Regions from separate parts of the Enterococcus sp. DIV0174 genome, predicted to be linked through region 1. Evidence: riboswitches for the same ligand, from Rfam matches in the RefSeq annotation. Region 1 holds a riboswitch; the other holds the start of a gene.
What was found. Region 1 has a riboswitch for fluoride ahead of eno (phosphopyruvate hydratase). Riboswitches for the same ligand answer to the same signal wherever they lie in the genome.
Positions count from the first base shown of each region.

Region 2: linked by a shared signal. The riboswitch ahead of IGJ93_RS03745 (voltage-gated chloride channel family protein) and the one ahead of eno (phosphopyruvate hydratase) in region 1 are both predicted to bind fluoride.

Region 1 covers NZ_CP172881.1:1,267,529-1,277,146, reverse strand. The annotation lists gene IGJ93_RS06150 (FAD-dependent oxidoreductase) at 1-847, opposite strand, end outside; gene IGJ93_RS06145 (histidine phosphatase family protein) at 1,144-2,013, opposite strand; gene eno (phosphopyruvate hydratase) at 2,511-3,785, opposite strand; fluoride riboswitch at 3,892-3,957, opposite strand; gene IGJ93_RS06135 (hypothetical protein) at 4,001-4,303, opposite strand; gene IGJ93_RS06130 (hypothetical protein) at 4,376-4,738, opposite strand; gene IGJ93_RS06125 (MerR family transcriptional regulator) at 4,839-5,612, opposite strand; gene IGJ93_RS06120 (ABC transporter ATP-binding protein) at 5,691-7,409, shown strand; gene IGJ93_RS06115 (ABC transporter ATP-binding protein) at 7,414-9,204, shown strand; gene IGJ93_RS06110 (hypothetical protein) at 9,553-9,618, opposite strand, start outside.
Region 2 covers NZ_CP172881.1:742,123-764,021, reverse strand. The annotation lists gene IGJ93_RS03820 (heavy metal translocating P-type ATPase) at 1-337, opposite strand, end outside; gene copZ (copper chaperone CopZ) at 334-546, opposite strand; gene IGJ93_RS03810 (CopY/TcrY family copper transport repressor) at 560-994, opposite strand; gene IGJ93_RS03805 (topology modulation protein) at 1,068-1,613, opposite strand; gene IGJ93_RS03800 (amino acid permease) at 1,775-3,241, opposite strand; gene IGJ93_RS03795 (heavy metal translocating P-type ATPase) at 3,602-5,701, opposite strand; gene IGJ93_RS03790 (YccF domain-containing protein) at 5,873-6,256, opposite strand; gene asnS (asparagine--tRNA ligase) at 6,491-7,789, opposite strand; gene IGJ93_RS03780 (pyridoxal phosphate-dependent aminotransferase) at 7,823-9,019, opposite strand; gene IGJ93_RS03775 (DUF5590 domain-containing protein) at 9,039-9,566, opposite strand; gene IGJ93_RS03770 (helicase C-terminal domain-containing protein) at 9,619-12,399, opposite strand; gene IGJ93_RS03765 (cold-shock protein) at 12,773-12,973, opposite strand; gene IGJ93_RS03760 (hypothetical protein) at 13,686-14,807, opposite strand; gene IGJ93_RS03755 (serine hydrolase) at 15,310-16,617, shown strand; gene IGJ93_RS03750 (YdcF family protein) at 16,786-17,985, shown strand; gene IGJ93_RS03745 (voltage-gated chloride channel family protein) at 18,316-19,581, opposite strand; fluoride riboswitch at 19,636-19,700, opposite strand; gene IGJ93_RS03740 (FusB/FusC family EF-G-binding protein) at 19,742-20,389, opposite strand; gene IGJ93_RS03735 (helix-turn-helix domain-containing protein) at 20,840-21,899, opposite strand, start outside.

The sequences.
Region 1 (9,618 bases):
CGGCATACACATCTGGAAGATTGGTTTGAAGGTATTCATTCGTTACAATCCAACCACGTTGATCTAAGTCAACGGTTCCTTCTAACCATTCAGTATTGGCTTTTACTCCTGCTGCTTGAATGATCAAATCAGTTGGGATTTCTTCACCGTTTACTTGAATAGCGGAAACATTTCCTTTGCCTAAAAATGCTTCAATTTTTGCGCCGGTCATGACTTGGATTCCTTTTTCTGTTAAATGCTCTGCTAAAATATCTGTCATTTCTTGGTCCAGATAAGTGCCTAATGGACGGTCTATCATATCTAAAAGGATTACTTCTTTCCCAGCTTTACAAAAAGCTTCGGCTGCTTCAATACCAATATATCCAGCACCAATAACTGCTACATGTTTAACATCAGGATCATTGAGCTTTTCTTTGATTTTCGTTGCCCAGTTATACCCACGCATCAAATAAACATTTTCTAAATCGGCACCTGGAACTGGAAGCGAATTTGGTGTGACACCAGAACTTAAAATCAATTTATCATATGCATAATCAGTAGTCTGATCTTCCAGTATATTGGTGACAGTCACTGTCTTTTGATCTGCATTGATTGCTTTTACTAAATGATTATTCAAAATGTGTACATTTTCTTCTGGAAAGTTTTCTGGTCGAAAGTTTCTGACATCATTTACATCCGTTACTTGGTCCTCTAAATAAAGTTCCATTCCACACGACATAAACGAAATATAATCTCCAGCCTCAAATAACGTAATCTCCACATCTTCACCATATCTAGATAATAATTCTAAAATAGATTGATGTCCGCCATGTGATGCACCTACGATGATAACTTTTCTTTTACTCACGATAAATCTCCTTCCTTGTATAAAAAATAAAATTCCCCCCACAGTTCCAGAATAGTACGAACGAATTTATCTGTCATACCATTTGCTTGTGAAAAATCAAAAGTTATTTTTTAGTTTTCCGGAGCTGACCGCTTGGAGCCACAACCTCATCCACAGTGTTCCCCAAGCAACTTCTCGAAATAATTCATAACTGTCCAAAAATATGGAAAGCTATTTTTGTCAGTTGTTCATTATTTTTTCGAAGCAGAACGCTTGGAGCCACAACTTTTTTGAGCAAGTTACTTTTCATCTGCAGACTATTTATCTTTTGCACCTTTTTCTAAGTAAGATAAATCATTAACTGATTCCACTGTATACTTACCATCTTGATAAATAATTTTACAAACGCTGGCATTTTTTAAGCCAGTTGGCGGAACTTCTGCCGATTCATCAATTGATGCGACAAATGAAGCAATTGTCATACCGTGTGAAGTGATTAAGATTTTATCTTGCCCTTTTTCCTCAGCTGTTTTAACAATGTCAGCTACTGCACTCGAAACACGGTCAATAACTGTTTGATAATCCTCTGCTCGCCAACTCACTTCATCAGCAGCGACATCATGCTCTTTTCCTAATTCTTCAAGTTTCTTTTCATCTAATTCATGTAAAGTGTCTGCAAAACCTTGGATTGTTTTGACGAATCCTTCTTCATCCATTTCATTTTGCCACTCTTCTAACGTTTTTCCTTGTTCTTTGGCAATTTCGCTCCACATTTCAGGATTGGGAATTCCTTCATAGGTACCAAAGTTGAATTCACGTAATCGTTTGTCAGTGTGTAATGTATCTAAAAGCTTTTCTTGTCCATTATTTTTCAATACTAAGGTTGCTGTTTCGACTGCTCGTCCGCTATCACTAGAATAAACTGCATCAAAATCTACATCTGCTAATCCCCTCCCCAAGTCTTCTGCAACAGCGATGCCTGCCGGTGTTAACGGTGCATCGATCCAGCCTTGCGAGCGATCCGTTGTGTTCAGCATAGTTTTGCCATGTCTTGCTAAATAAATTTCTACTTGATCTGGCGCTTTATTTGCCTCTTTTTCAGTACTTGTTGCGGAGTTTGTTTCTTGACAAGCTGATAAAGAAAACATCAATCCAATCATTCCTACTACTTTCAACCACTTTTTCATTTCTATCCCCTTCCATTTTTAAGCACATGTCAAAAAATTCCAACGAACGTTTTAACAATGTACTTCTTAATACATTCTTTTTTAGTGATAGCGAGTTGCTATAATCAAAATGCTCCTTTCTTTAAGCTACTTGTTACTAAAATTTCGTTTTAGCAACTAGTAATTCTATTACCAACTATCCTCAGATAGAATTACACAAAAAAAGACCTAACCAGTCGAAACTGGTCAGGTCTTGCTTAACTTAATAATAACAATCCTATTATTCTTTGCTTATTCAATTTACTATACAAATAAATTACCATTTAGAGAAAGCGCTGTCAATACGATTTGTTCTTTCTTTTTCTATCTCAGACTTTCTTTTGCTTTTAGTTAGCATTTTCAACGAATCAAGCGTGTTTGCTGCTCACATAATAGCTGAAAAAAGAAAAAAGAGGTTCAAGTGAACTTTCTCTCGCTTGAACCCCTTTTTTAATTAAATTTAGCTAATTCTTTGTTTTTTATTGGACTTTAGGAAACTGTGCAAGTGCGCCGTAGCCTTCTAGCTCTTCTTCGATACGTAAAAATTGATTGTATTTTTCAACACGTTCACTGCGTGCCATCGAACCAGTTTTAATTTGACCAGCATTCATCGCAACTGCAAAATCGGCAATAAATGTGTCTCCTGTTTCACCAGAACGATGAGAAATCATCGTTGTGTAGCCATTTTTTCGTGCCATTTTGATGGCTTCAATGGACTCTGACACTGTTCCAATTTGATTTAGTTTAATTAAAATCGAGTTGGCAACACCTTTGGCAATTCCTTCAGCAAAAATCGTTGGATTAGTTACAAAGATATCATCACCAATTAGTTGAATGGTTTGACCCATTTCATCCGTCATTTTTTTGAATCCGTCCCAATCATGCTCTGAAAATCCGTCTTCAATAGAAATGATTGCTGGATATTTTTTAACTAAATTTTGGTAATAAGCAAGCATTTCATCAGAACTTAATTCTTTTCCTTCAAAATGATATTTTTTTGTTTCATCTTCATAGAATTCACTGGAAGCTGGATCAAGTGCGATACCAATTTCCGTTTTTGGTTCGTAACCTGCTTCTTCAATTGCACGATAAAGCATTTCAATCGCAGCTTCTGTACTTCCTAGTTTTGGTGCGAAGCCACCTTCATCTCCGACAGCTGTTTCGTAGCCGTCTTTTGCTAAAATATTTTTTAATGTATGGTAAATGTTAGCAATTTTTTCTACGCCATCACGGAAAGTTGTTCGTTGAATGGGCGTAATCAAAAATTCTTGCACATCAATACCAGAATCTGCATGAACACCTCCGTTGATTACATTGAAAAATGGTTGAGGGAGCTCTAAATCAACGCCACCAAGATAACGATACAATGGAACTTTTTTACTTTGTGCCGCTGCGCGAGCAACCGCCATTGAAACACCAAGAATCGCGTTTGCTCCAAGTCGTCCTTTGTTTGGTGTTCCGTCTAAATCAATCATCATTTTATCAATTTTTGCTTGGTCAAAAGGTGAAGTTTCCTTCAATGCATCATTGATTTCTCCATTGACATTAGCAACAGCTTTACTAACTCCTTTTCCTAATAAACGAGTACCGCCATCACGTAATTCCACGGCTTCACGATCACCAGTAGAGGCGCCGCTTGGCACTTCGGCTCTGCCTAATGTTCCGTCAGATAAAATCACGTCAGCTTCCACCGTTGGATTTCCGCGTGAATCAAAAATTTCTCTTGCTTTTACTTGTTCAATTACTACTGTCATCTTTTTTTCCTCCTAGTTTTTACAAAAATGCAACAAAAAAACGCCTATTGTAAAGCAACTACTTAAAAACAGAGTACAACAAATACACTCTTGGACAAGTAATTAGTTTACAATAGGCGCCATCAGCTGATTTACTCAGCGTTTAGGAGGGAGCACCATCCCTCACACATAACGTTAGCACGTTTAGATAATTGTTTCAACTAGAAACACTTCTATCATTCATTTTCCAGCTTAAAATAGTAATCGATGATTGCTTTTATTCCTTGATAATCTTTGATTACAAAGAGATTTGATGGCACTTCAATAATTGGTAGCTTTTTTTCATTGATGAATGGTGCTAACTGTCTCGGTACAATCAGATAGTCTACCTGCTCTTTATCTCGAAGGTAATTCAGCGAAACATCATAGTCTTTAGAAAAGAACTCTTTTAAATGTTGCTGATTTCTTAAGCCTATAGGGAGTGCGGAATAAGACAATCCACCGTCTACCGCTAAGACAAAACAAATCTTCTTTTTCATTACAAACACGCTCCTCACTTATAAAAACAGTAACAATTTCTTATCAGTCCAATTCTCATAGTAACAGTCACACTAATTGATGAATCTCGGATTAACGGTTGAATTAGAAACAAAGAAATCTGTCTTGATTTGAATATCAAATGTTTCTGCAACTAATTTTTCAATTGTTGCGAAAGAATTAGTCGTGCTGATTCGATAGATTTTTGTGCCGTAGTTGATCCATTCAGCTGCTTGCAACAATTCTCGGTAGCCACGTACATCCGGTTTTCTATCAGTAAATACGACAAAGTAATCATGGATTAATTCGCCATTACTTGAACGATTCATACTTGTTGTTGCCCTTTTGATAGGGGTTCCAATTTTTTCGTACAGTTGTAAAGGGCTTCGTCCCCAAATATCAACAGTTTTTTCAGCTCCTTGCTTACGTTTAGCCATCTTATCCCTTCTTCATCATAACTCATTTGTTTCTTTTATCCTACAACGAATAAGGCAAATTTACGAATCTTACTTTTAGACAGACTTATCGAATTGTCTACTATTTGTTTTGTTTCCCTTTGTTCTTGATTTCAATCCAAGATAAATAATACTCCTTATCAGAAGTGTGCTCATATTGTTTTCTTACGAGAAACTCGCCAATAACTTGCTGAATATCATAACCCTTAGCTGTTAACGTACGAACGACCTCTTGAAGATTATTTCGGTCGTTATCTGCAGGATCTACTTCAATGATTACTGGTTGATAATCAAACGCTGGGTTGTATTCCCAAAGGATTTCTTCTTCAATTTCGTCTTCAAAAGATGTGCCGATACAAAAAACATATTCTAGCGATTGACCTTTTTGTTGCCAAATAATCCCTGAGTTACAATTTTTTTCTAAATATTTCCGTGCAGTAAAGTTTTCATCTAAATCAGCACGAACCATTTTCGTAAAGTCGATTTTCAAATCATGTGTTCCAGTCAAATCAAACCCAGTGGATGAAAGATGTCGTTTTCGTTGCTCGATTTGTGCCATTTCGCCTTTTAATCTTTCAATTTCTTCTGCCAAACGTTTTTCTGTCTGCTCCAGAACTTCATAAACTTCTTTTTCTGATTTTCGATAAATGCCTTGAACATCTTTGATTGATAAACCCAAACTTCGAATGAATTTGACATCATACAATGCAAATAAATCATCATAGGTAAATGTCCGATAATCATTGGCTTCATTTCGGGAATTCGTTAGCAAACCAATGGAATCCCAATAACGAATCGTAGATGTTGGCAAGTTCAAAAATTTCGCAGCTTCACCAATAGAAAATGTTTTATTCATTTTTTTAAAACCTCCTTGACCTTAAAGCTACTTTAACCTGTATACTCCATTATTGTCAAAACTAAGGAGGCATGACTTATGAAAGTACTAAAAAATTTCTTGTTGCAAAATAAGGGCATTGTTGCTCTGACTAGCAGTTTCATTGTTTTACAAATCATCGGAATCTTAGGCGTGCCTATGCTAGTAGCACGGCTAATCAATCTTGGCATTTTAAAAAATGATCTTGACGCAATCAAGCTTATTGCCATTCAAATGATTATCGTTACGGTTTTAGGTACGATTGCCGCCGTGATTGGTAGCTATCTGTCAGGAATTCTTGGCGGACGTTTCGGTCGCCAAATCAGAAAATCGTTTTTCCAAAAATTTCAGGAACTAAGCATTTCTGATATTGATAAAATTGGTTCTAGCACTCTGCTCACTCGTATGACGAACGATGTGGACAATGTGCAACAAATGATTGTGATGTTTTGCCAATTGATCCTACCTGCTCCAATCATTGCTGTTTTTGCTTTGACCATGACGTATCTCAATGCGCCAAACTTGTTGTGGATTCCACTGGTAGCTATCCTCTTTTATTTGGTCGTATTATTGTTTTTACTGAAAAAAGGAACACCCATTGCATTAAGTATTCAACCAAAAATGGATCGAATCACTACTAAACTAAGAGAGTTTTTTACTGGAATCAACATGATTCGTGCATTCAACAATCAGGACCATGAAGAAATGAAAACGAATGAATCATTTACCAACTACGCGAATCAAATGATTCAAGTGAATAAAATTTTTGCTTTTATCACTCCTACCGCTTTTCTGATTATGGGTGTTGTCTATGCATCCATTCTTTGGGTCGGTGGTTACCTCGTGGGCAATCAGACCATCCAAATTGGAAACATCGCAGCAATTACGGAATATGCGCTTTTGGCACTCTCATACCTTATGCTTGCAGCAATGGTTTTTGTGGTCATCCCTCGTTCCGTTGCTTCATTGAAACGACTGGAAGAAGTGATGGATTTTGAACCGTCAATCAGTGACCCTGAGCCGTTTTCTTTTCAAATCAGAGATGCTAGTGCTGCAAGCTATCAAAACGTTTCTTTTGCGTACGGAAAAGAAAGCAATCCAGTGATTGAAAAAATTTCATTTACAATCCCAGCTGGAAAAACAACCGCTATCGTTGGCGCAACTGGTTCTGGAAAAAGCACGTTAATGAAGCTTCTTTTACGAATCAATGACCCTACAAGTGGTGAAATCAAATTGAATGATGTCCCAACGACTGCTTTGACACAAAGCAGTATTCGTAAACAGGTTGCTTATGTTCCACAAAAAGCATTTTTATTCAAAGGAACAATTAAATCAAATCTTTTAATGGGAAAAGCAGATGCCACACCAGCTGAAATTGACCAAGCAGCAAAAATTTCTCAGTTAAAATCATTTGTAGATACTTTACCCGATAAATATGAGTCATTCACTGCACAGGGAGGCAGTAACTACTCTGGTGGACAAAAACAACGAATTTGTATCGCGCGAGCGTTAATCAAGCCCGCTTCAATGTATGTTTTTGATGACAGTTTTTCTGCTTTAGATTATCAAACAGATGCCGCTTTGCGAGAAGCTCTCACAAAAGAACTGTCGAACAAAACATTAGTAATCATTGCCCAACGCTTGAGTACAATCGCCCATGCCGATCACATCATCCTCATGGAAAATGGCAAGATTGCTGGTGAAGGCACACATCAAGAATTGTTATGTACCAACAAAATTTATCAAGAAATTGCAGCTTCGCAAGGAATGAAGGAGTGATAATATGAAACAGAACAACATGATGCCGAATAAAAAACATCTGATGTATCGCTTTTGGAAATTACATCGTTTTGAACATAAATATTTTTATCTATTGATGTTTTGTAGTTTGGTTGGAAATATTTTAGTGGTTGCAATGACCTTCATGATGGCGCTAGGAATTGATAAAATCGTCGCGGTCATTCAATTGAAAGAATCTTTGCCAGTAACACTTGACTTACTCACAGAACAATTGCTTCCAACTGTCTTACTGTTAATTCTGTTTTCGCTAATCAGTAGTGGACTTTCCTACGTGCAAGAACGAGCAATGGCGACATTGAGTGAACGACTTACTTTGAATACTCGAAAACTAATTACGAAAAAAATCAAAAAATTACCGATGTCCTTTTTTGATAATCATCAAGTTGGCGATCTAATTAGTCGGACGACTACAGGCTTGAATCAGCTTTCTCAAGTATTATTGACCGGTATTAACCAACTATTCACATCCGTCGTTACCATTCTTTTTGCGGGAATCATGTTGATTTACATCGACAGTAAAATGTCAATCTTAGTGATTGGTTTATTGGTTCTTAGCGGACTGGTAACACACAAATTTTCAGTGATCAATAAAGAAGTGGCCGATAAAGCACAGGTGAAACTTGGTAGTATCAACAATGAAATGGAAGAATATCTTTCTGGTGTCATTGTTTCAAAAACCTTTAACCAAGAAAATCAACAAACAGAGGCTATCAGTCAAACAATTGATGAACATTATACTGTATTTAAACGTGCTCAATTCTTGAACTTTGCTATCTACCCTTTATCCCGTGTTATTAACCAATCAGCTTTTATTTTTAGTGCGATATTTGGTGCAATGACCGTATTAAGTGGCGGAATCACGATTGGTTTCTTGCAAGCATATCTACAATATATCAATCAAATTTCCGAACCAATTTCAACAGCTTCTTACGTCATTAACTCGATTCAAGCTGCCATGGCTTCGATTGAACGGATTTTCTATATTTTGGATCATGAAGAAGAACAAGCAGATACAAGTCGAACAACCATTCAACATCCTGCTGGAAATATCCGATTCAAGGATGTTCGCTTTGGCTACTCCCCCGACAAAACATTGATGAAAAAAGTTGACTTTGATGCGAAAGCAAACCAAAAGATTGCCATTGTTGGACCAACCGGCGCAGGCAAAACAACGCTAGTCAATCTACTTATGCGATTTTACGACATCGAATCTGGCCAAATCGAATTCGATGGCATTCCAACCACTGATCTTCCAAGAGAAAATCTTCGCTCCTTATTTGGAATGGTCCTACAAAATACTTGGTTATTTGAAGGTACGATTGCTGAAAATATCGCATATGGAAAAATGGATGCAACACGAGAAGAAATTATCCAAGCAGCTAAAATCGCTCAGTGTCATCACTTTATTCTGACGCTTCCTAATGGCTATGATTCCATCGTCACAAGTGATAATGGTGGAGGCCTCTCACAAGGGCAACAACAATTGTTGACCATTGCTCGTGTCATTTTGGCAAATCCACCAGTGGTTATTTTGGATGAAGCAACTTCTAGTGTGGATACTCGCACAGAATTACAAATTCAAGAAGCAATGAACTCGTTGACCCAAAATCGGACAAGTTTCGTCATTGCTCACCGCCTTTCCACCATCGAAAATGCTGATTTGATTTTAGTGATGGATAAGGGCGACATCATTGAAAAAGGAACGCATAAGCAACTGTTGAAACGTCCAACACTCTATCGTTCACTTTACAATAGCCAATTTCAGGCAACTTGATTTAAGTAAAAAAGATAATAATAGCTATAGCAAAAACAAATTATAAAAGCGTTTTTAATACGTTATAATAATATTGTACGAATAAATTATCCCTATCTTCCAATTCAATTTATTCGTATGATATCTTCTCATGTTAGTTATTCCCAAATATTTACCCAACAAAAAAACCACCAACTAGTTGGTGGTTTTTTGTTGAAATTGGTATCAAAAAATCAGTTGATACTTTTCTGACGAATATTGGATAATTACTGCAAACTCTTTTCCTTCAAATGGCTCAGTTGGGTACCATTGATAAACACAGCTATTATTATTTGGGAAGCATTCAAAACAGCATAGCACTAAAACAAATCATGAAAAAAATATTACCAATAATAGCACGCCTATTGTTATGACTAAATCCATAATATTTTCAAT
Region 2 (21,899 bases), 520 kb from region 1:
CCATGGCAATCATTGATGCCATTAATGGAAAAGTTAAGAGTGCGCTTAAAAATAAATCTCGTTTCATTTTTCGTAAGTACGCTTTTTTTTCTTCAGCAATTTTTTGTTTGTGTTCTTCGTCATATAAAATTGCGCCGTACCCAATTTTTTCGACACTTTGAATCAATGCCTCAGAAGAAGTCTCAGCATATTTGACACTTGCTTTTTCCGTTGCTAAATTGACCGTTGCCGAAATCACTCCTGGTTGTTCTTTTAATTCTTTTTCCACTCGTGCAGAGCAGTTTGCACAAGTCATACCAGTAATCACCAAGGTAGTCATTTGTGGTGTTTCAGTCATTCAATCACCTCTGCAGGATATCCTAGTGCTGTAATTTTTTCTTTGATTTGGTCTGATTGAATTTGACTTTCGTCGAATTTGACCATGCCCTTCGCTTTTTTCAGATTTACTTTTACCTTTTGAACACCTGGTAATGTTTGAAGTGTTTCTTCAACCTTTGCTACACAATGATTACAGCTCATACCTTGAATTGAAAATTGTTGTTTCATCCTAAATTCCTCCTTATGATTTACACGTACATTGTCCGGGGATACAATTGCAAGCAATTGTTGCCACTGGTTCTTTTTGTTGCAACTGTTCCATAATTTTATCGATATCTGCTTGTGTCAAAGTGGCTTCTTCCACTAGGTCAGCAATCGTCTCACCAACTTTTTTTGCACAAATATGTGAAAATAAATTTTCTGTTGCGCTACGAACCGTTTCCATTTCAGAAACTGCCGGATGATAAATAAATTTTTTCCCCTCTTGCTGCGTCCACACAACTTCTTTTTTCACTAGTCGGCCCAGTAACGTTTTGACAGTAGCAGCTTTCCAGTCCATTGAATCCGCTAAAATTTGAGTGATCTCTTGCGCAGTCGTTTGGTTCAATGTCCAAATCACTCGCATTACTTCCCACTCAGAATCACTAATTTTAACAGGCATTTTCGTTTTTACCATTGCTTTCACCCCTCTTCGTTTACACTTGTAATCTTTAAAGACAAACTTAGTTTACAACTGTAAACAAAAACTGTCAACTCTCTTTACTTCTTTTTTGCTCGATTAATTTTTGAAAGAAAATTTTTTGATCTCTTTTGCTTTTTAGAATGATTACTTGTAGTTCATTGGGTTGCTCCTGCAAAATTTGTTCTAGTCTCACTGCTTGGTTGTTGGGAAATCGCCAAATGTAGAGAAGAAAATCTAAGTATTCTCGATCAAATTTTTCCTGAAATGTTTTTGGCATATCTGGTCTAGAATCTGGATTATTTTTTCGTTTGATTGAACGAGAAATTACTCGAAACAAGGACAGTAGACGTGGTACTTTTAAGAGGATAAGTATGTCCGCATGTTGGAACCGTAAGTCACTTGTTCCTAAATAATTGCCATCCACGATCCAGTTTTCATTTGTGCGGATAAACTTTTCTTGCTCTGCCTGAAACCAAATTTGAGCCTCTTCGCTATAGTCTGTTTGATGCCACAAAAAATCCAGTGGCAATAAACTGGCTCCTGTTACTTGTTGAAGTTTCCGAGCAAATGTTGACTTCCCTGAACCAGAATTGCCCATGATCAAATAATTCATTGATAAATCCTCCCTCTCTATTTTCTTGATTTCATTCCTACTTATGAATATGTATAGTTTTTACGATACACAAAAAAATAGGATCTGACAAACTAATCACTAGTTAGCTTGTCAGACCCTATGGCAACTTATTCTTTCACTTTTATTACTTAATTACTGAATTATGCTTGTGGAATTGTTTCTGATACAGGAACTTCTTTGTTCTTATCACGACGTGCAATCGCAGGTAAGATCATTCCTAGTAAAATCAACACAATTGGTGTAATGATATTTGAAATCAATTGGAACCACCAAGCTTTTGGATCAGCTGCGTATTCGATTTTTGGAACCATACCTAAGATACAAGCAAATGCTGTAAATGCAAAACACCATGCACCGAAGATATAACCGATTTTAGGATTCTTAACAAATTTATACTCTGAAGTGAATTTTTTATATGCTTTATTCAACATCATGTAAGCCAAGAATACCCATAGATAACGCATTGGCATTACAACTGAGTTTAAGTTAGTCAACCATTTAACTAATTCATTCATGTCTTTGATACCGAAAATTGGTAGTAAGATAATGATACTTACTAAAATCCCTGTTAAGAAATAACCGTTGACCAAAGTCCCTTTACGATTACGTTTACGCAACCAGTTTGGTACGAACTCTGGATCAGCATCAGCTAACAAGATTTTTAGTGGCGCGTCAATTGAGAAGGCCAAAGCAGAAATTTGCCCAACCATATTTGTTAACGCATAGATAATCATTAGTGCATTTCCAATTCCATAGTAATTACCTAAAATTTGGAAGGCACTGTAAGCACCATTTGCCATTAAGTCTTTGGGAATATTGTCACTTGCAAATAGCATACCCATTGCAACTGAACCTAATACTGCACAAACACCAACCATTGCTGCTAAGAAAATCATTCCTTTTGGAAATTCTTTTGCAGGATTTCTTGTTGAGTTTACGTAAGGAGAGATTTTTTCTGCTCCACCTACTGCGAAAACTAACATTGAAACGGTTGTGAAGTAACTAAAATCAAATGTCGGAATATATGTTTTCACTTGATTCATATGTGGTGTAGCAAATTCCATTGTTGGATTGATGAATGGTGCTGTCACTGCTAGTAAGATGAATAGTAATGACATCACGAACATCGCAGTTCCTGCTAATCCACCGATTACTTTCAATGTTGATAATCCTTTAGTTGATAAGTATAAGAACGCTAAAAAGATTACTAATGAAATAATAGCAACTAATTGAACAGACATCGTATTCACGATATCTCCATTTCCTTGGACTGCCCAGCCAGCGGCAATCAAAATTGCTTGTGGTTTTTGTGCCAAATAAGGAATATGCACAACCCAATAAGTCCATGCAGCGTAATAAGCTAGTCGTTTATTGGAAGTTGTATTTTCAACCCAAGAGCTTACGCCACCTTTACTATCTTTAAATGTTGAACCTAATTGGCCAACAATCAAAGCATAAGGAATAAAATAGATTGCAAGAATCAATAGCCAAGAAGTAATAACGGAAATCCCTTGTTGTGCATAGTTATTCACAACATTTCCCATACCCCAGACCATATTGAATGCAATCAATGCAACTGTGAACCAGCGCAGTTGTTTGTCGTTCATTGTCTCTCTCCTTTGATATAAAGTATCTATTGCACCATGTAATAATAATCACTTTTTTTAACTGTCGCAATAGTTTGTTATTTTAAGTGTGCATTCTTTTATCATAAACACATCATTTTAAAATTATTTTTTCATCATAAAACCAGAAAAATATTTTTTGTTCAAAAAGTTTTCGTCTTATGATACTTGCAAGACATAATTTTCTGAAAAATGAAAATACATTTTTGTTTGCTGCGACTTCTTTTAAAATTACATGAAAAAAATCCAAGAGACCAGCAACAGTGATCTCTTGGATTCGAACATACGTTATTTTTTAGAGCGATAACAAAACTTTTTTACGCATATTTAATTTATCAATATTCATTCATTTAATTTTTTCACTCGCAAACATCTCATTGCATTCAAAACAGCAATCACCGTTACCCCGACATCTGCGAAAACAGCATCACCCATTGAGGCAAAGCCTAATGCACCAAGTAGTAAAACTAGAACTTTCACACCAATTGCAAAGACAATATTTTGTTTTACAATTCGTAATGTCTTACGAGCTACTCGCATCGCGTCTGCAATTTTTGAAGGTTCATCGTTCATGATTACAACATCAGCTGCTTCAATTGCCGCATCGCTTCCTAATCCGCCCATGGCGATTCCGACATCTGCTCTTGCTAAAACGGGAGCATCATTGATTCCGTCACCCACAAAAGCTACTTTGCCAGAACTTTTTGCAAGAATCATTTCTAATTTGTCAACTTTATCTTGAGGAAGCAATTCACTATAAACTTGATCAATTCCTACTTTTTTACCTACAGAATCAGCAATCTTTTTCGCATCACCTGTCAACATGACTGTTTCTTTGACGCCAGCTTTTCTCAACTTATTCATTGTTTCAATTGCATCCTCTTTTAGTGCGTCTGCAATCAATAGGACGCCGACATATTTTTGATCAATCGCAACATAAAGTAATGTCCCAACTTCTTCACTCGTAGAAAATGCAATTTGTTTACGTGCCATCAATTTCTGATTACCAACTAAAATATCATGAGCATCAATCACTGCTGAGATTCCCTCACCAGCAATTTCTTCTACTTGTTCACTTACCAATAAAGGACCTTGGTAAGCAGCCAAGACTGATTGAGCGATTGGATGTGTAGAATATTGTTCGGCACTCGCTACATATTGCATAAAAGTTGTTTGATCCATCGTTGTTTCAATTGTTTGAACTGAGAATTCACCTTTAGTTAACGTCCCCGTTTTGTCAAAAACGACTGTTTCTGTTTCTGCAAGTAGTTCAAGGTAGTTACTTCCTTTAACCAATACCCCAATCTTACTTGCGCCACCTATCCCACCAAAGAAACTCAATGGGACAGAAATCACTAAAGCACAAGGACAAGAAATAACTAAGAACGTCAATGCTCGATAAATCCATTCAGAGAATACGGCACCAGGAACCACTAATGGTGGCACAATTGCTAACAATACCGCTAAAACAACTACGATTGGTGTATAGTAACGCGCAAATTTAGTGATGAAATTTTCGGCTGGTGCTTTCTTACTACTAGCATTTTCAACTAATTCCAATAACTTACTGATTGTTGATTCACCATAAGTTTTCTCAACACTCATTACGATAGGTTGATTTTTATTGATAAAACCGCTGAGAATCATTTCTCCACTGGTTACTTTCCGCGGAACAGATTCTCCAGTTAAGGCAGAAGTATCAACCATAGATTCACCTTCAATAATCTTTCCATCTAGTGGGACTCTTTCACCAGGCTTGATTAAGACTTGTTGTCCTAACTCAACTGCTTCTGGTGAAACATTCTTCCAGCCTTCAGAAGTTTGGACACGGGCTGTATCGGGGCGAATGGCCATCAGTTCACGAATAGATCTTCGTGATTGTTTGACCGCAAATCCTTGGAAATATTCACCTACTTGATAAAATAGCATTACAGCAACTGCTTCAGGATATTCGCCAATAATCATTGCACCAATTGTCGCAATCGCCATCAAAAAGTTTTCATCAAAAATCTGACCCTTGGTTATATTCATAACAGCTTTTTTTATTACATCAAAACCAATTAATCCATAAATAAGGAGATAACCAATTAGGCGAACAATACCAGTTGGCGAGAACCAAATCAAAAGGCCCATTCCTAATGCAGAGATAAGAATACGAAGCAAATCATTTCGACTATTATCATGCTCATGATTATGTCCGTCTCCGTCTTGGTGATTATTTGTAATCTCACTAACCGCCACATCCGGTTCGATTTCTTTAATTGCTTGCTTCGTTTTCGTTTCAACTGTTGCTAAATCTGCTTCGTTTGCAACAATTCGCAACTTACCAGTAGTAAAGTTTACATTTGCTTCCTTCACACCTTCAATTGTCTGTACTTTTTTTTCAATTTTCATTGCGCAATTTGCACAATCTAAGCCATCTAATCGATAATCTTTATTCATTTTCTTTCCCTCCTTGCAATACACATGAATAACTCTTCATAAGTAATTATAAATGAATGTGCATTCATATGTCAACTGGAAGCCTTCTCTTTTTTTCTTTTATTTGACATTTTTCTTTTCTTGTCAAAAATAGCGGACAAAACGATTTCCGTTTTGTCCGCTATTTGATCGTTACTCAAAATAATAGTGATTACTTGGAACAATTTCTGCTCCAAATGGCATCAATGCCAAACGAGCTAATTTGAATGATTGCTTACCAAATGGGATTCCCACAATCGTAATGCACAAAATCAAGCCACTTACAACGTGTGTTAGCGCCAAAGGGAGACCTGATACAATCAACCAAATCAAATTGACAATCAATGAAAAACCACTTTGATGATAAACGACTTCTTTTCCAAATGGAGCAAAAGATAGAGAAGCAAGTTTAAAACATTGTAACCCAATTGGGATTCCAACAATTGTTATACACCATAATACACCGGCAATCAGCCAGCCAAGTCCACCAACTAATCCACCAAAAATAAACCATAAAATATTTCCTAAACAGCTCATACTATTCTCCTTTGCCAAAGTTACTTGAATCTATTATCGCATAAAATGCCAAAAAGGAAGCATGAAAGTTTCGTCATGCTTCCTTTTTAAACTCTTTTTATTAAGTTGCGTTCTTATTTAAAGTGTTCCTAAAGCAACTTCCTCCCAGTAAGTCTAAATTTCACAAAAATATGGAAAACTATTTTTAGAAAAGCATCCTTATTGCTTGAAGCTAATCGCTTGGAACCACAACCTTTATGGATAAATACGGTTCAACAAACGAGGGAATGGGATTGCCTCACGCACGTGATCAATTCCTGAAATCCAAGTAACCGTACGTTCTAGACCCAAACCAAAACCTGAATGAGGTACAGAGCCATATTTACGTAGGTCAAGGTACCAAGAATATTCATTTTCATCTAAGCCATGTTCACGAATTTGTTCTAGTAAAAATTCGTAATCAGTTGCACGTTCACTGCCTCCAATGATTTCGCCGTAACCTTCTGGCGCAATCATATCTGCACAAATCACAACATCTTCACGTGTAGGATGTGGTTTCATGTAGAAAGGTTTGATTGCTTTTGGATAGTTCAAAATGAAAACAGGTTGTTCAAATGAATTTGCAATAAACGTTTCGTGTGGTGAACCGAAGTCCTCGCCCCACTCAATATCATCAAATCCATTTTTCTTCAATAGTTCAATCGCATCATCATACGTGATACGTGGGAAAGGTAATTTAGTATAAGACTTCAAGACTTCTTTATCACGTTCCAGTACATCTAAAGCATAATCACAATTATCTAAGACACTTTGTACTAAGAAAGCCACATATTTTTCTTGGACTTCCAAGCTTTCTTCTTGATGAGTAAAGGCCATTTCTGGTTCAATCATCCAAAACTCAATTAAGTGACGACGTGTTTTTGATTTTTCTGCACGGAATGTTGGTCCAAATGAAAAGACTTTTCCAAATGCCATTGCAGCAGCTTCCATGTATAATTGACCACTTTGAGAAAGATACGCTTTTTGATCAAAATAGTTTGTTTCAAATAAGTCGGTTGTGCCTTCTGGTGCTGAACCAGTCAAAATTGGTGGATCAATTTTAACAAATTGATTCGCATTGAAAAATTCGTACGTTGCACGAATGATTTCATTTCTAATTTGCATAATTGCATGTTGACGTGATGAGCGCAACCATAAATGACGGTGATCCATCAAAAAGTCTGTACCGTGTTCTTTCGGTGTGATTGGATAATCATGACTTTCACCAACAACTTCGATGTTAGTAATGCCAATTTCATATCCAAATTTTGAACGGCTATCTTCACGAATTTCACCAGTAACAGTGATTGCTGTTTCTTGATGTAAGTTCTTAGCTGTTTGGAAAACTTCTTCTGGTACCTCACTTTTGACAACTACGCCTTGGAAAAAGGCTGTTCCATCTCTTAATTGAAGAAAGGCAATTTTTCCGCTTGAGCGCTTGTTAGCAACCCATGCACCAATTGTCACAGTTTCTCCTACATGGTTTTTCGAATCAATAATTTGAATTTGTTCCACGAATGACTCTCCTTTTTTCTTCCTGTTTTACTTTCAGGATTCATTTTGACTTTTACTCTCAATAAATTGAGCAATCCTTAACACAGCTTCTTCAAGCGTTCCAAGATTTGTCGCATAGCTCAAACGAACATTTTCACTTGCACCAAATCCTTCACCCGTAACTAAAGCAACGCCTGTTTCTTCTAACAGATCTTCGACCCATTCTGTCACATTGCTATACCCACAAATAGTTAACGTTTCTTTCACATTAGGGAACAGATAGAAAGCGCCTTGCGGTTTCGCAAGTTTGACTCCTGGCAATGCTGCCACTAATGGATACAAACGGTTGAGACGTTCTTCAAACGCCTGACGCATTTCTTCTACCGTATCCTGTTCTCCTCTTAATGCCTCAACTGCAGCATACTGACTGACTGCTGTTGGATTGCTAGTCGATTGTGATGCAATCGTGATCATTCCGTCAATGATTGCTTGATTACCAACTGCATACCCAATCCGCCAACCAGTCATGGCATATGTTTTTGAAACACCATTGATGATAATTGTTTGTTCACGAATTGCTTCACCTAATGTGGCAATTGGAGTAAATTCATTGCCATTATAAACTAAACGACCATAAATATCATCTGCAACAATCAAAATATTATTTGCAACGGCCCATTTTCCAATCGCCAACAGTTCTTCTTTGGTGTAAATCATCCCTGTCGGATTAGACGGTGAATTAATAATCACCGCTTTCGTTTTCTCAGAACGAGCAGCCTCTAACTGCTCCACTGTCACTTTGAACTCATTTGCTTCTTCTCCACGAACAAAGACTGGGACACCTTCGGCTAATTTGACCTGCTCCCCATAACTTACCCAGTAAGGAACAGGGATAATTACTTCATCTGAGGGATCAAGAATTGTTTGAAAGAGCGTGTATAAGGCAAACTTTGCTCCGTCAGTAACAATGGTCTGTGAAGATTGATAATCAAGTTGGTAATGCTGTTTTAAATAATCAACAATTGCTTGGCGCAACTCTGGAATTCCAGCAGTTGGTGTATAATAGCTTGCTTTCCCATTTTTGATTGCTTGGATTGCAGCTTCCTGAATATTCTCAGGTGTTGCAAAGTCTGGTTCACCTACTGTTAAGCTTAAGATATCTCTACCTTGGGCTTTCAGTGCTTTTGCTTTGGCTGCCGCTGCAAGTGTTACAGAAGGCTCTAAACGTTGTGCTCTCTTAGATAGTTCCATCCTTTTCATCCCTTCACAGTTAAATATTTTGAATGGTTTTCACTTCATCGCCTGATTCAAATGTAATAAGGTAATAACTTAATGAATTGTCCGTACCTTTAGCGACAACTTCCCAAACAGGCTGATCTTCAAAAATCCCTAGTGTTGCTTTTTCAATTACGGCTTCTGGATGTGCTTCTTGGATTTTTTGTTTGGCTTCTTCTTCTGTTAAACCTTTATTTTGATCCAAGATTTTCACCTTATCACCAGATTTTGGAATGACGACTACAATTTTTTGATTTTTGTCATTCGTCCCCATTAGTGAAAAATAAGTTTTTTCACGCGTATACCAGTAAAACTGATCGACATTTTCCAAATTCGCATATTTTTTTGCAAGAGCTGTTGCTTCTTTTTCCGCCTGTGCATAAGGGCGATTTGATCGCAAATAAAAAATCGAACTAAAGACGATTACTGCTAGTAAAAATACGATCAAACTAAGCAACACGCGATTAATGGTTCTTTCTCTTTTTGATTCTTTCTTCAAGGATCGTCGCTCCTTTATCTTCATTGCATTTCATTATACCAGATTTTTCTCTCAAAATAGGAAGATTACTTTGACTTTATTCTTCGTTTTTTGTTAAGAATTCACTGATTTCTTGGTAGATTACATCAATTGGTTCTTCTTGGACTTTTACTTTTTTCGGTAGAGAACGTAAAATTCTTCCACCATATCTTGCCGTTAACAACCGACGATCTAAAATCAATAACACACCACGATCAGTTTCAGTCCGAATCAGTCGTCCCAACGCTTGGCGTAATTTCAAAGCTGCTTTAGGCACTGATTCCTGATAAAAAGGATTGATTCCTTCTGATTCAAGATAGGCATTTCTAGCTTTTACCATTGGTCGTTTTGGATTATCAAAAGGTAGTCGTGTGACAACAACAATTTGGAGCGCATCTCCGGGCAAGTCGACACCTTCCCAAAAGCTATCAGCACCAAAAAGGACACTCATTTCTGACAACATGAATCGCTTCAATAATTTTTCGCGACTTCCACCAAATCCTTGTGCTAATATTTCTCTGCCTTGTTCCAGCATTCTCATATGCATTTTTTGATAGACTTGTTGCAAAATATCATGCGAGGTGAACAAGACTAAAATAGGTCGCTGTTCTCGTTTAATCAATCCCGTTAGTGTTTTGGTCAAGTATTCGATATATTCCTGACTTGTTACCTGATTCACTGCGGGTGCTTCTGTTGGCAAATAAATTCTGGCTTGGCTTTCATAATCATATGGTGAGGCAATTACTTTCAATGGTGTGCCTTCAATACCCAGTCGTTTTGAAAGATAATTCCGATCCGGTCCAATTTTCAAAGTACCACCAATGTAAAGAATGTGTTGATATCTTGGATACCAAACTGTTGTAGGTAATAACGCTGCTTGAAAATCATGTAGATGAAACATCAATTGCTGTGGACCAGTTCCAAGCACGACCCAGTGAATCAACTGTTCACGCCAATCTTCCAACCATTGCTCCATAAATTGTTGTTGCGTATCTAATTGGTCAAATAAAGCATACAAATTGGCTAGATCCAAGCGCATTTGATTTGACCAGCTTTCTTGAATGATTTCCAAACTTAATTTCAATTGTTCATGAAGCTGATAAATTTCCCGATAGAATAATTGCAGATGATCAATCGCAATCCCTGCCTCAAATGGTAATTCATCTAATAATTCTTTCGTTACCATGACCTCTTCTTGATGACTGTTTCCGTTTTGGTTCAACAACTCCGTCAGACCTTCTGCAATCGTGAACTGTGCCTCACATAAAGAAACTAATTCCTGCCGGTAAATCTGTAACCAACGAGTCACTTCATGATTATCTGGCAAATAACTGCTCATGCGATCAAACAATTGCCCTTCATCATTCAACTGCTGTACTTGTTTATAAAAATGTGCCACACTCAATCTTCGATCATTGATTTTCTCAGCAATTTCAGGCAAATGATGCGCCTCATCAATCAACAAATAGGGGCTCTCAGGTAGTAATGGCTCTTTACGCAACGTTTCTTGGACTAAAAATGCATGATTAACAATCAAAAAATTACTTTGTTTTGCTTTTTTCAATAAAAAGCGAACAAAATCTTGTTCGTAAAATGGCTGATTTGGTGCTAAAAAATGAACGCCACGATGAGCAATATCGTGGAAAAAGACATGGTTCAAATTCGTCAAATGTAATTCATCTAAATCACCGGTTTGTGTTTGTGTCAGCCAAACTAAAACCGACATTTGATACAATGCATATTGTTTTTGACTTGGTGCTTCGTTCAGTGTCGCTTTCAACCGTTGAAGATCAATATAATGACGAAAACTTTTGATGATTGTTGCTTGAATCGGTTGATCCAGTAATTGGTTTAGCAAAGGAATGTCTTTCTCGACGATTTGTTGCTGAAGGACTAGTGAAACAGTACTAATAATAGCTGGTTTCTCAGGTGTTGCCAAATAGCTTAGTGGTAACAAGTAGCCAATCGTTTTCCCCATTCCAGTCGCAGCTTCGATCATCAAGTTTTTTTGTTCCTCTTTTTTAGTGAAGTGATCATATACTGCATTCATCAAACGATTTTGTTCTTTACGATACATCAATGTTTCGCCAAACATTCGCTCTTTTGCCTGTTTTTTTCTTGGATAAGTTTGTTTACCGTAGTGAACCTGGGAAAACAGCTCCACTTGTTTCTTCTGTAGTGCAATCCCATCAATAATCTCAATCGAATCATCTAATGGCTGGACTTGCTGTTTCATCTCTTCAACAACACGTGCGATGAATCGGCTCGTATCCATCCCAGTGTATTTACTTAGCCGAACGATTTCTTCCAACGTAACTAATGGCAACTGACGCATGCGTTCTTCAATCAGTAAAAGGAGCTGACCAGTCACTTCCGCATCGCTGTCTGCCTGATGTGGATTTTCATGAATAAATCCTAAACTTTCAGATAAATCGCTCAAGCGAAAACTTGGTTCTGTTGGTAAAAAAATCTGCGCTAATTCAACCGTATCAATCCCCGGAATCTTTAATTCTGGAAGACCACACCGCATCAATTCTTGATTCAAAAATTTATAATCAAAGTAAATATTATGTGCGACAAATACTGTTTCTGCTAAGAGATTGTAAATCGTCGGTGCGACATCTTCAAAATAAGGCGCACGCTGGACGCGTTGGTTCGAAATTCCTGTTAAATGTTGGATTTGTTTTGAAATCTTTCGCCCCGGATTAATGTCGATCGAAAAGCGGGAAGTAATTCGACCAGCTTCAATCATGACGCAGCCAAATTGAATAATACGATCTTCTTTTGGGTTCGTCCCAGTCGTTTCAATATCGACGACTGCATAAGTTGTTGGTTTCAAAATAATTTCCTCTTCTCTTGCCGCTTCATTTACTTTTTTAGTACGGGTGTTTCTTTTGAAATTATACTACAAAGAAGAGGCTGCGACAAAAGTGTTTCACCTTAAAAAGAAAGAACGAACGTTCAAAAATGATTCACACTTTTTTTATCCACCTTTTCTTCCCTTCTCAAAGATTTTTTTCCTTGCTGGCTAACTTTCGTAACAAAAAAAGGCTGAGAATTTTTATCCTAGCCTCTCCCTTTTATTTTTTCTGTAAAAAATTGAATCGTTACTGATTGGATCAAAAAAAAGAATCAACTCTGACACAATAAAAAAGCTTGGAATAATTATCAAAAGATAACTACTCCAAGCTTTTGTTTAATTTATAGGTTAATTAAGCTTTAGTAACGTTAGTTGCTTGAGGTCCACGTTGACCTTCTTCAACATCAAAAGTTACTGCTTGGCCTTCTTCTAAAGTTTTGAATCCGTCGCCTTGGATAGCTGAGAAATGAACGAATACGTCGTTTCCGTTTTCTGCAGTGATAAATCCAAATCCTTTTTCTGAGTTAAACCATTTAACTGTACCTGTTTCCATAATAAAAATCCTCCTTGTGTTTCAAACACATATTTTGCAATTACTTGTATGGTGAATATCTGGAAGATGTTTATTTGAAACAAGCTACCATAATTACCGAACAGAAACTACGACTATTAATATACCATACATCTATTGGAATAGCTAGAATTTTAGAACATTTATTTAAAAAAACTCCATTTTTTTCACAATTCCCACCTTAAGTAGAACTCGAACAATTTTCTTTGAAGTTTTTTGATTATTAAGAAAGGAAACGGATACGCAAAAAAAAAGAACAAGAAGCCAGCGTAACGTCTGACTTCTTGTCCATAGTAAAAATAAGAGAAATAACACAGCAAGCCTTTTCTAATACTTAAAAGCAGGTCATTCTTAACTGTTCTTTGTGCACTATTTTCAGCCTTATTTTCGTGGTCAAATCAAAAATCCTTTTTGTTATCTATTAAAGTGGATGGGCTTCATTCGCGCCCTTTTTCTCGGTGTTCCCCAAGCAGCTTCTTCGACAATAAGTCTTTTTTTCATAAAAACATGAGTAGCTATTTTTAGAAAAAATTCCTTATTGCTTGAAGCTGAACGCTTGGAGCCACAACCTTTCTCTCGGTGTTCCCAAAACAACTCCTCCACATAGCTTTCATCCACTTCAAAACATGAGATGCTGTTTTGAATGGCTGCTCACTATCTTGTCGAAGCTAAACGTTTTGTGCTACAACCTTCCTTAATAGCGCAAAATTGCCACCAAACTCTTTTCATCTGGCGATTCTTTTTGATCTAAGATAAAGACTTGTCCACCAGTTTCAATGACATCATCCGCCAATTGATTTAAAACTTGACGGCGATCATATTCCGTTTCCGGATCTTCACCAAAGCCATCGACTAAATTAGAAGTTGCAATAAACAAATGCGAAATTTTACCTTCTTTCGCCGCTGGAACAATATCCACTAATTGATCAATGAATTTTTTATCCAACAATTTGTTATAACTTTCAGCTTCTTTATCTGCCAATTCTTTTGACAAACGTTGCGCGCCAACCTCAATATCTTTTAATGACAATTGCGCTGGTGAAGCTGAGACAGCAACATCTGAACGATAGTCTGGATTTTTTGCTACTTTTTTGAAAACAGCTTGATTTTCAGGTAAGGCAAATAAATAAATTGGCCATTTTTCTGGATTTTCAAATGTATCACGTAAATAATTATCTACCGCTTGATAATAGTTAATCCAATCGATTTTGACTTCTTCATCTTTCGTGCTGACTCCATGGAACGTCACACCTTCTTTTGAATTCCCTGCTTTACCACTCGTAATAAAGTTTAGATTTCCACCTGTTAACTCGTCGCCCAAAGCTGTTACGATATCTACTGGTGCATCTTCTGGTAATTCGATTTCTTTGACCAACTTGTTGCTTACTTCATACAACTTCATGGAATCGCGATTCAACCCTAATAAATAATAAGAATAGTTGAATTGCGCATTTTTAATGATTGCCAATAAATAAGGTAAATCACTAACATAATATTGATCATCAACTGGAATACTTAAACGGTAAATATACGATTGCTCTTCATTTAAGACAACTGCCACACTTTTTGTGCCACTACGCCAAAATGAAGCATCATTTAGGATTTCCTCAATCTTTTCTTTAAATGGAGTCCACTCATGTTTTGAGTATTTTTTTTCAAAACGTTTTTTGGCTTCTTTCGCAAAATTTTTAAATTTGATTTGATCTTTTTCAACATCTTGATGTGAAACGTGTGTATTCAACATAATTGTTACAAACGGACCTTTTGCACCTTCTGAAGCTAATTGAGACAACAATTCTTTATCGATTTTTGTCATAAACGCATCCCTCCTAAAAAAATCATTCCTACATTTAAAGTCTACCACAACAATTTTTTTCAACCCAATAAAACGAATTGCAACCCGCAAGCGTTTTCTCATTTCTCAATAATTCATGTTTTGTTCACATTTAAACCATTCTTTCCTCTAAACTTCTCAGCAAATGATTCAAAATTTACTATTATGATTAAGTTATCAAATAGAAAAACTTCAAAAAATGGATTGATCACTAACTTAAATGAGGTGAAAAAGATGCAATTACTAATTATTTTTAGTTTATTGAGTATGATGAGCTTATTCGCATTTGTCGCTAGTCGTGTCGTTGAACTTGACCCACAACCAGTTAAAATACGTGTAAAAAACGATTGATTTCTACTATAATTTTGACTCTACGTCTCCTGATTTACTAACATCTAAAGTTTTTTTCAGAAACATTGAAAGTCCCCACACTCTCTGATAAAATTTTAATTTGTACGAAAAGAAATCGATAAGGAGACTGAATATGTCCATAAAAAAAACACGGTTAGTTGTTCTGCTTGCTAGCCTCATCTTATGTGTTGCCTCCCTTTTCCCCACATTAACTGTTAGGGCTGACGACACGTTTTCTGTTGGCGCCAAAGCGGCCTTTGCAATTGATGCCGAAACCGGCAAGATTTTGTATAACCAAGATGGTGATACACCGATGGGAATTGCCTCAGTCACAAAAATCATTGGTCTTTACATTATCCTTGACCAAGTTAAACAGGGAAAGCTTGCTTGGGATGATGAAGTATCCATTTCAGATTATGCGGAAGAATTAAGTGTTACACCAGATCTATCAAATGTGCCATTGCACAAGGAAAACACGTATACTGTCAAAGAACTTTTTGATTCTGCTGCAATCCAATCTGCTAACGCATCAATTGTTGCACTTGCTGAAAAAATTGCTGGTAGTGAACCTAAATTCGTTGAGTTGATGCAAACACAATTAAAAAAATGGGGTATCACAGATGCTACTTTAGTCAATGCTTCTGGACTAAATAATAGCTATTTGGGGGATAATCGCTACCCAGGAAGCTCTGAAACAGACGAAAATCAGCTTTCTGCACGTGATGTCGCTATTGTTGCTCGTCACCTGATTCTAGATTATCCAGAGATTTTAGAAGTCACTAGTACTGCGACTCAAATGTTTGGTGAAGATACGGTTTCCCCAGTTGAGATGGTTAACTGGAACTGGATGCTTCCGGGATTTATCAACCACAAAGAAGGCGTTGATGGATTAAAAACTGGAACAACTGATTTGGCCGGTGCCTGTTTTGTTGGTACGATCAAAAAAGATGATCGTCGTGTAATCACCGTTGTATTAAATGCTGATGGCCATGAAGAAAATCCAAGTGCTCGCTTTACTGCTACTGCAAACTTAATGGACTACTGCTATGACAACTGGTCAGAAAAAGAATTAGGTAAAGCTGGCGCAAGTATTCCAGACATGAAAACAATCGATGTTCTTGATGGTAAAGAACAAACTGTTCCAGTCGCACTTAAGTCACCAGTTAAAGTTTGGGTTCGTAATGACATGGATACAGGAAAGTTAACCATTACACCTACACTTGCAAAAGATTCATTAACCGATCAAAAAATTCAAGCACCTGCAGACAAAGGAACAAAAGTCGGTACTGCTACAATCACTTTAGCAGATGACAAACTTGGCTATTTAGATGAAAAAGATGCACCTGCAACTGATATCATCACAACTGCTAAAGTTGAAAAAGCGAATATTTTCGTTCTTGGTTGGCGACATGTCGCTGAATTCTTTACAAATCTTTTTTAATCCTAAGTAAAGTAATCTACAATTCATTAAGCGTGAGAAACGTTTGTCACACGACAACGGCTCTCACGCTTTTTTATTTCGCTCATTTTCTTTCAATTTTTTAGTTTTATTAAAAGCTTTTTTAGAGAAATTTCGTTATACTTAATGAATGAAAAAGGAGTTGAACTTATGAATTTAACCAGAGATCTAGCTTTTATGGCTCTCTATTTTTTAGGCATTGTTGGTATTTATTATTGGCGGAAAAAACAAAAAGATCCTGCACTTTTTTTCTATGGTAGTACATGGTCCTTTGGTGTATTACTGACTTACTTGATTGTATTAGAAATTTCCTATCACTCACTCTTTTTTATGATTCCCTTATTCTTTTTTAGTGTCTTTGCCTTTTTTTATTTTACGGAGAAAAGGCGACTACTGAATGGGTGGTTGTTTAATTTATTTCTGATCAGCTTCGGTATTTACTTAGTCATGCTTTTGTTTGAAACAGAGAATGTTTTCATTGGTGGATTGCTTGCACTGATTGCTATTCCCCTTCTTTTAATCCTGTTGTTTGGATTATATATATTGATTGTCGTTTTATTTTGGAATGGCATCGTGGTATTAAAAAAAGAATCACATTCACTAGCGAATTTGTTGACATTATTGCTTGGTGTTTTCTTAACCATCTTTTTGTTAACTGAACTTTTCTTACTTCAATATCTGCCACAGTGGGCAAACGTTTTGTTCAGTGTTGTACCCATGATTTTATTCTACTTGTTTGTCGTATTTTATAATTTCTTGACGATTTCTGTTCTATATCAATTCAATCGTCCACGGTTCAACCAAGATTTCATCATCGTTTTAGGTGCTGGACTTTTGGGTGGTGAAAAAGTATCACCTTTACTTGGTCAACGAATTGATAAAGCAATTGCCTTTTATCGAGCGCAAGAGCGAGCAACACTTAATCCACCAAAATTATTGATGTCTGGCGGACAAGGAGCTGACGAGAAGTTGCCTGAAGCTGTTGCAATGAAGAATTACGCGTTGAAAAAAGGCATTCCGGAAGAACAGATTATTGTTGAAACAAATTCAACGACTACTTTAGAAAATATGCGTTTTTCTAAGGAAATCATGGATCGTTTAATGAAAGGCCCTTACCAAGCAATCTTCAGTTCAAATAACTATCATATTTTTCGTGCAGGACTTTATGCGCGACAAGCACAACTCAAAGCAAACGGAATTGGTTCAAAGACAGCTTTATATTATCTGCCAAATGCTTTTCTAAGAGAATACATTGCAATCTTGATGCTGAATAAAAAGCGCCATCTCATTATGTGTTCGTTGATTTTCGCTTTTGATTTGTTGCTGGTGTTGGTAACACTGTTTAATTAGGTTGTGGCGCAAAACGATTAGCTCCGACTAGATAGTGAGCAGACACTCAAAATAGCTTTTCATATTTTGAAGTGGTTGCAAGCTATCTTGAGGAGTTGTTTTGGGAACACCGTGTATTAGGTTGTGGCGCAAAACGGTTAGCTCCGACTAGATAGTGAGCAGACACTCAAAATAGCTTTTCATATTTCGAAGTGGTTGCAAGCTATCTTGAGGAGTTGTTTTGGGAACACCGTGAATAAAGGGTTGTAGCTCCAAACCTTAATTACTCAACAAAAAATATCCACAAAACAAAAAGCAAGTCGAAGTCCGAACTGACCTCGACTTGCTTTTTTATTTCCTTTTATTGCGGAATGATTCAAGAACAGGTGTAAAAAAGATTCCCTTTTTTATACTAACCTGTTGTGCAGAATAAATACCATTGTTGCCAGAACACATAAAGCTAACTAGACAAATCAAAAAGAAATACACGGCTGCTTCACTACCAAACAATTCAACTCCCATAATAAAGCAAGCTATTGGTGTATTCGTCGCACCAGAAAACACACCAATGAAACCAAGTCCAGCTAAAAATGGAACAGAGACATGTAAGATTGGTGCCAAACTTGCACCTAATGTTGCACCAATTTCAAACAGGGGTGTTACTTCCCCACCTTGGAATCCAGCGCCCAAAGATAAAATAGTAAAACCCAGTTTTCCTAAAAAATCAAAGGGGTGCGCATTACCATTAAAAGCATCTTGCAGTAAAGGTAAGCTTAAGCCAAGATAACGTTGTGTTTGCAAGACAACAGCTACCAAAACAACAATTGCTCCACCCATAAAGTTTCGTAAAACAGGATTCGTAAACCAATTAGCATAGACTTTTTTCAAAAAGACGATTGAACGACTAAATACCCAGCCACAAAGACCAAAGACAATTCCTGCCAACATCAATTTACCAAATAAACTACCACTCCACGCAGGAATTTCTCCCATTGGATAATGGACGTGAACAATTCCAAAACTTTCTGCCATGAGATTTGCAAAAATAGCTGCAAAAAAGCTTGGAAATAAAGCCTCTGTCCGAACTTTCCCAATTGCTAAAACCTCTAAGCCAAACAAGGTTCCTGCCAAAGGTGTGCCAAAAACAGAACTAAATCCTGCACTGATTCCACTGATAATCAAGATTTCTCGCTCTAACTGATTCAGTTTAAATACACGTGATAAGTTATCTGCTAATGCGCCCCCCATTTGAACAGCCGTTCCTTCACGACCAACTGATCCACCAAATAAGTGAGTCGTGATTGTTCCAAATAAAGTCAATGGAATCAATCGTAGCGGAACTCTTTCTTCCCCACCATTACCTTGATCGATAACTAAATTATTTCCACGACTTGAATTCCCACCATAATTTGTATATAAATAAGCAAAAATAGCACCACTTACGGGTAAAAGAAATAATAGCCACGTATGGGTCAAGCGCAAATTAGTTACAAACGTTAAACTGTTTAAGAAAAATGCTGAAAGGCTTCCCATTACCACTCCTAAAATGGCCGTAATCAGTAGCCACTTCAGCATATAGCCTCCTATTCTTAACACATTTGTTGTTTGTTTTTCCATTAAAACTCCTCCTAAAAAAAAGACACCTACTAAAAAAGAGGACACTTATCCCGTTTTTTAGTAGGCGTCATTAGTTTATTGATAAACGTTTAAAGGCGAACACCATCACCTATTCACTTCATTTAAAAATATAGCATGATTTTCTGAAAATGACAATCAACTATCGTTCTTTTTTCACGCGGTGAACAAATTCATAAAATGGCTCAAGTTGTACCAATTGATGATTACACATATCGCTATCGTGACAAATATAATTGCCTTTTTTTGTATAGGTACCGTCTGAACCAGACTTTGTCGTTGAAAGAAAGAGTGAAACATTCGATGTTTTCTGGCAAATAGCACAAATTCCTTTTGTAATGGTTGGTGATAGACTGCCGTAATCTCCTTGGAGTTTTCCTTCTTCATAGTAAAGCAAATACTTTCTTTGACTTCCCGGATCGTTGAACCCTACATAAGTGTGTTCTCTAAGATCATATGCTGACCAGGTTGGTTGTTTCAGCTTTTTCACTTTCCGAAAAATTTTGTCAACTTGTTGCTTCGAAGGTTGCTCAAAAGGTATGACATAGGATTTCAGTTCTTCCAACGCACGCTCCGCTTTTGCTCGTGTTAGCGTGACATTCATTACGATTGCTAAAAAATCGGTGATCTCAGGTAATTCTTCCTGAATGACAGAATGAATTTTTTCAGTTGCTAATGCTTGAACTGTTTGAACCGTTTTCGGATCGTTCACAGAAGAATAAGCATTAAGTAATTGTTCTACTTCACGTTGAATAAAATAATATTGATATGGTTGGATTGTTTGTTTCATTTTAAGAGTCCTTTCTTCTTTCAAAAGTCATACTTTGAAGAAAAAAGTTGTTTCAACAAAGCATGTCGTTACTTGTTCAAACCCAACTCTTTTAAATAAGATACGTTAGTGTGCATCTCATCATCACCCCCTTTAATGGTATTGATCTATGTACTTGCTTAAATGGTCATCTGTAAGTAAACACCAATTTCGCTTTTTCGTCAATCATTGCTTGTGATGTGTTCCTCTTCAAAGAAACATATCCAGATTCCTTCGACAGGTTTCAGACGCTTTCCACATTTTGAACACATCGACTCTTTTCTCTTCCATACTCAAACTTCAGACAATAAAAAAGATGGACAAAACGTGCTTGCGTTCTGTTCCATCTTTTTGGCTAAAAAACATTTTTCGATGTTTGGCTACTGATCAATAGCTAAAAGTCTTTTTTTGGTAACAATACTTGTACGAGTATTAGTTGTTTTGACTATTCTTATATTTTTCCTCTTGGATTTTCAACAAAATCTTGGTAAGATTCCCCCAATCGACGGGGCGAGGTGGATTTAACCAGACGACAACTTGTGGAGAACTTTCCCCATACAAATTATTCATGTTGGTAATAACTACATCTGTATAAGCTGATTGTTCATCATCAACGACCTCTACATTTAGATTGATATATAAACCTAAGTTTTCCTTGATAAATTGGTTATAAGCAGATCCGTAAGAAAAATCGATACCGACTTTTACCGGATCAGAAATCAATTTGATCGGTATATAATTGATTACTAACATCAAGTAACTAAAAAACAGAAAAATTTTATCTCGAGATAATTCTTTGTACTCTTCCGTTAATAACTTGACATAATCTAACAAATAGAAGTAGAACTCCGGATAATTTTGCCTAAAAAAATAAATATTAATAGTAAATTCATCAAATTTATTGATAGGATAATACAGAATATTAAAATGAATTTTACTTAGTTCTCTACGAATTTCCCAAGTATTTTCTTCTTGAAGCGGCTTAAATCGTTCTTCAATTTTTTGGATAAAGTGATCATTTAACTGTTCGATACCCTCGTCTTTATTGTTTTCGATATACGTTCGATCTACTTTATCATTCAGATAAAGCCAAATCAGAACTAGATAGCCAAAAGTAGTTGAAGATATTTTTAATAACTTTTTTATTTTTGTAACGTCTTCTTCAGAGAAAAAATGGATAATGTTTTTACAAATCTCTAACTCTTTTGACTTCTCTGCTAATAAATTGACAGATAGATAATGAAATAATTTTTTCTTTTCATAAACAGACAAAGAATATTCATTACTTAATAAAAAAATAAATTGATTTGTTTGATCGATGACATCTCCCGGATAAACTTTCGTATAAGAAATATCTGTAACCAGAAATAATTGATAATAGAAAATGACAATATTCCTTCGATTTCCGTATAATTTTTTTTTATCAAAAAAAATCTGATGCTTCTTCAACACTTTTTTTAGCTCTTGCAAGATAGTATACGCTGAAGAATAA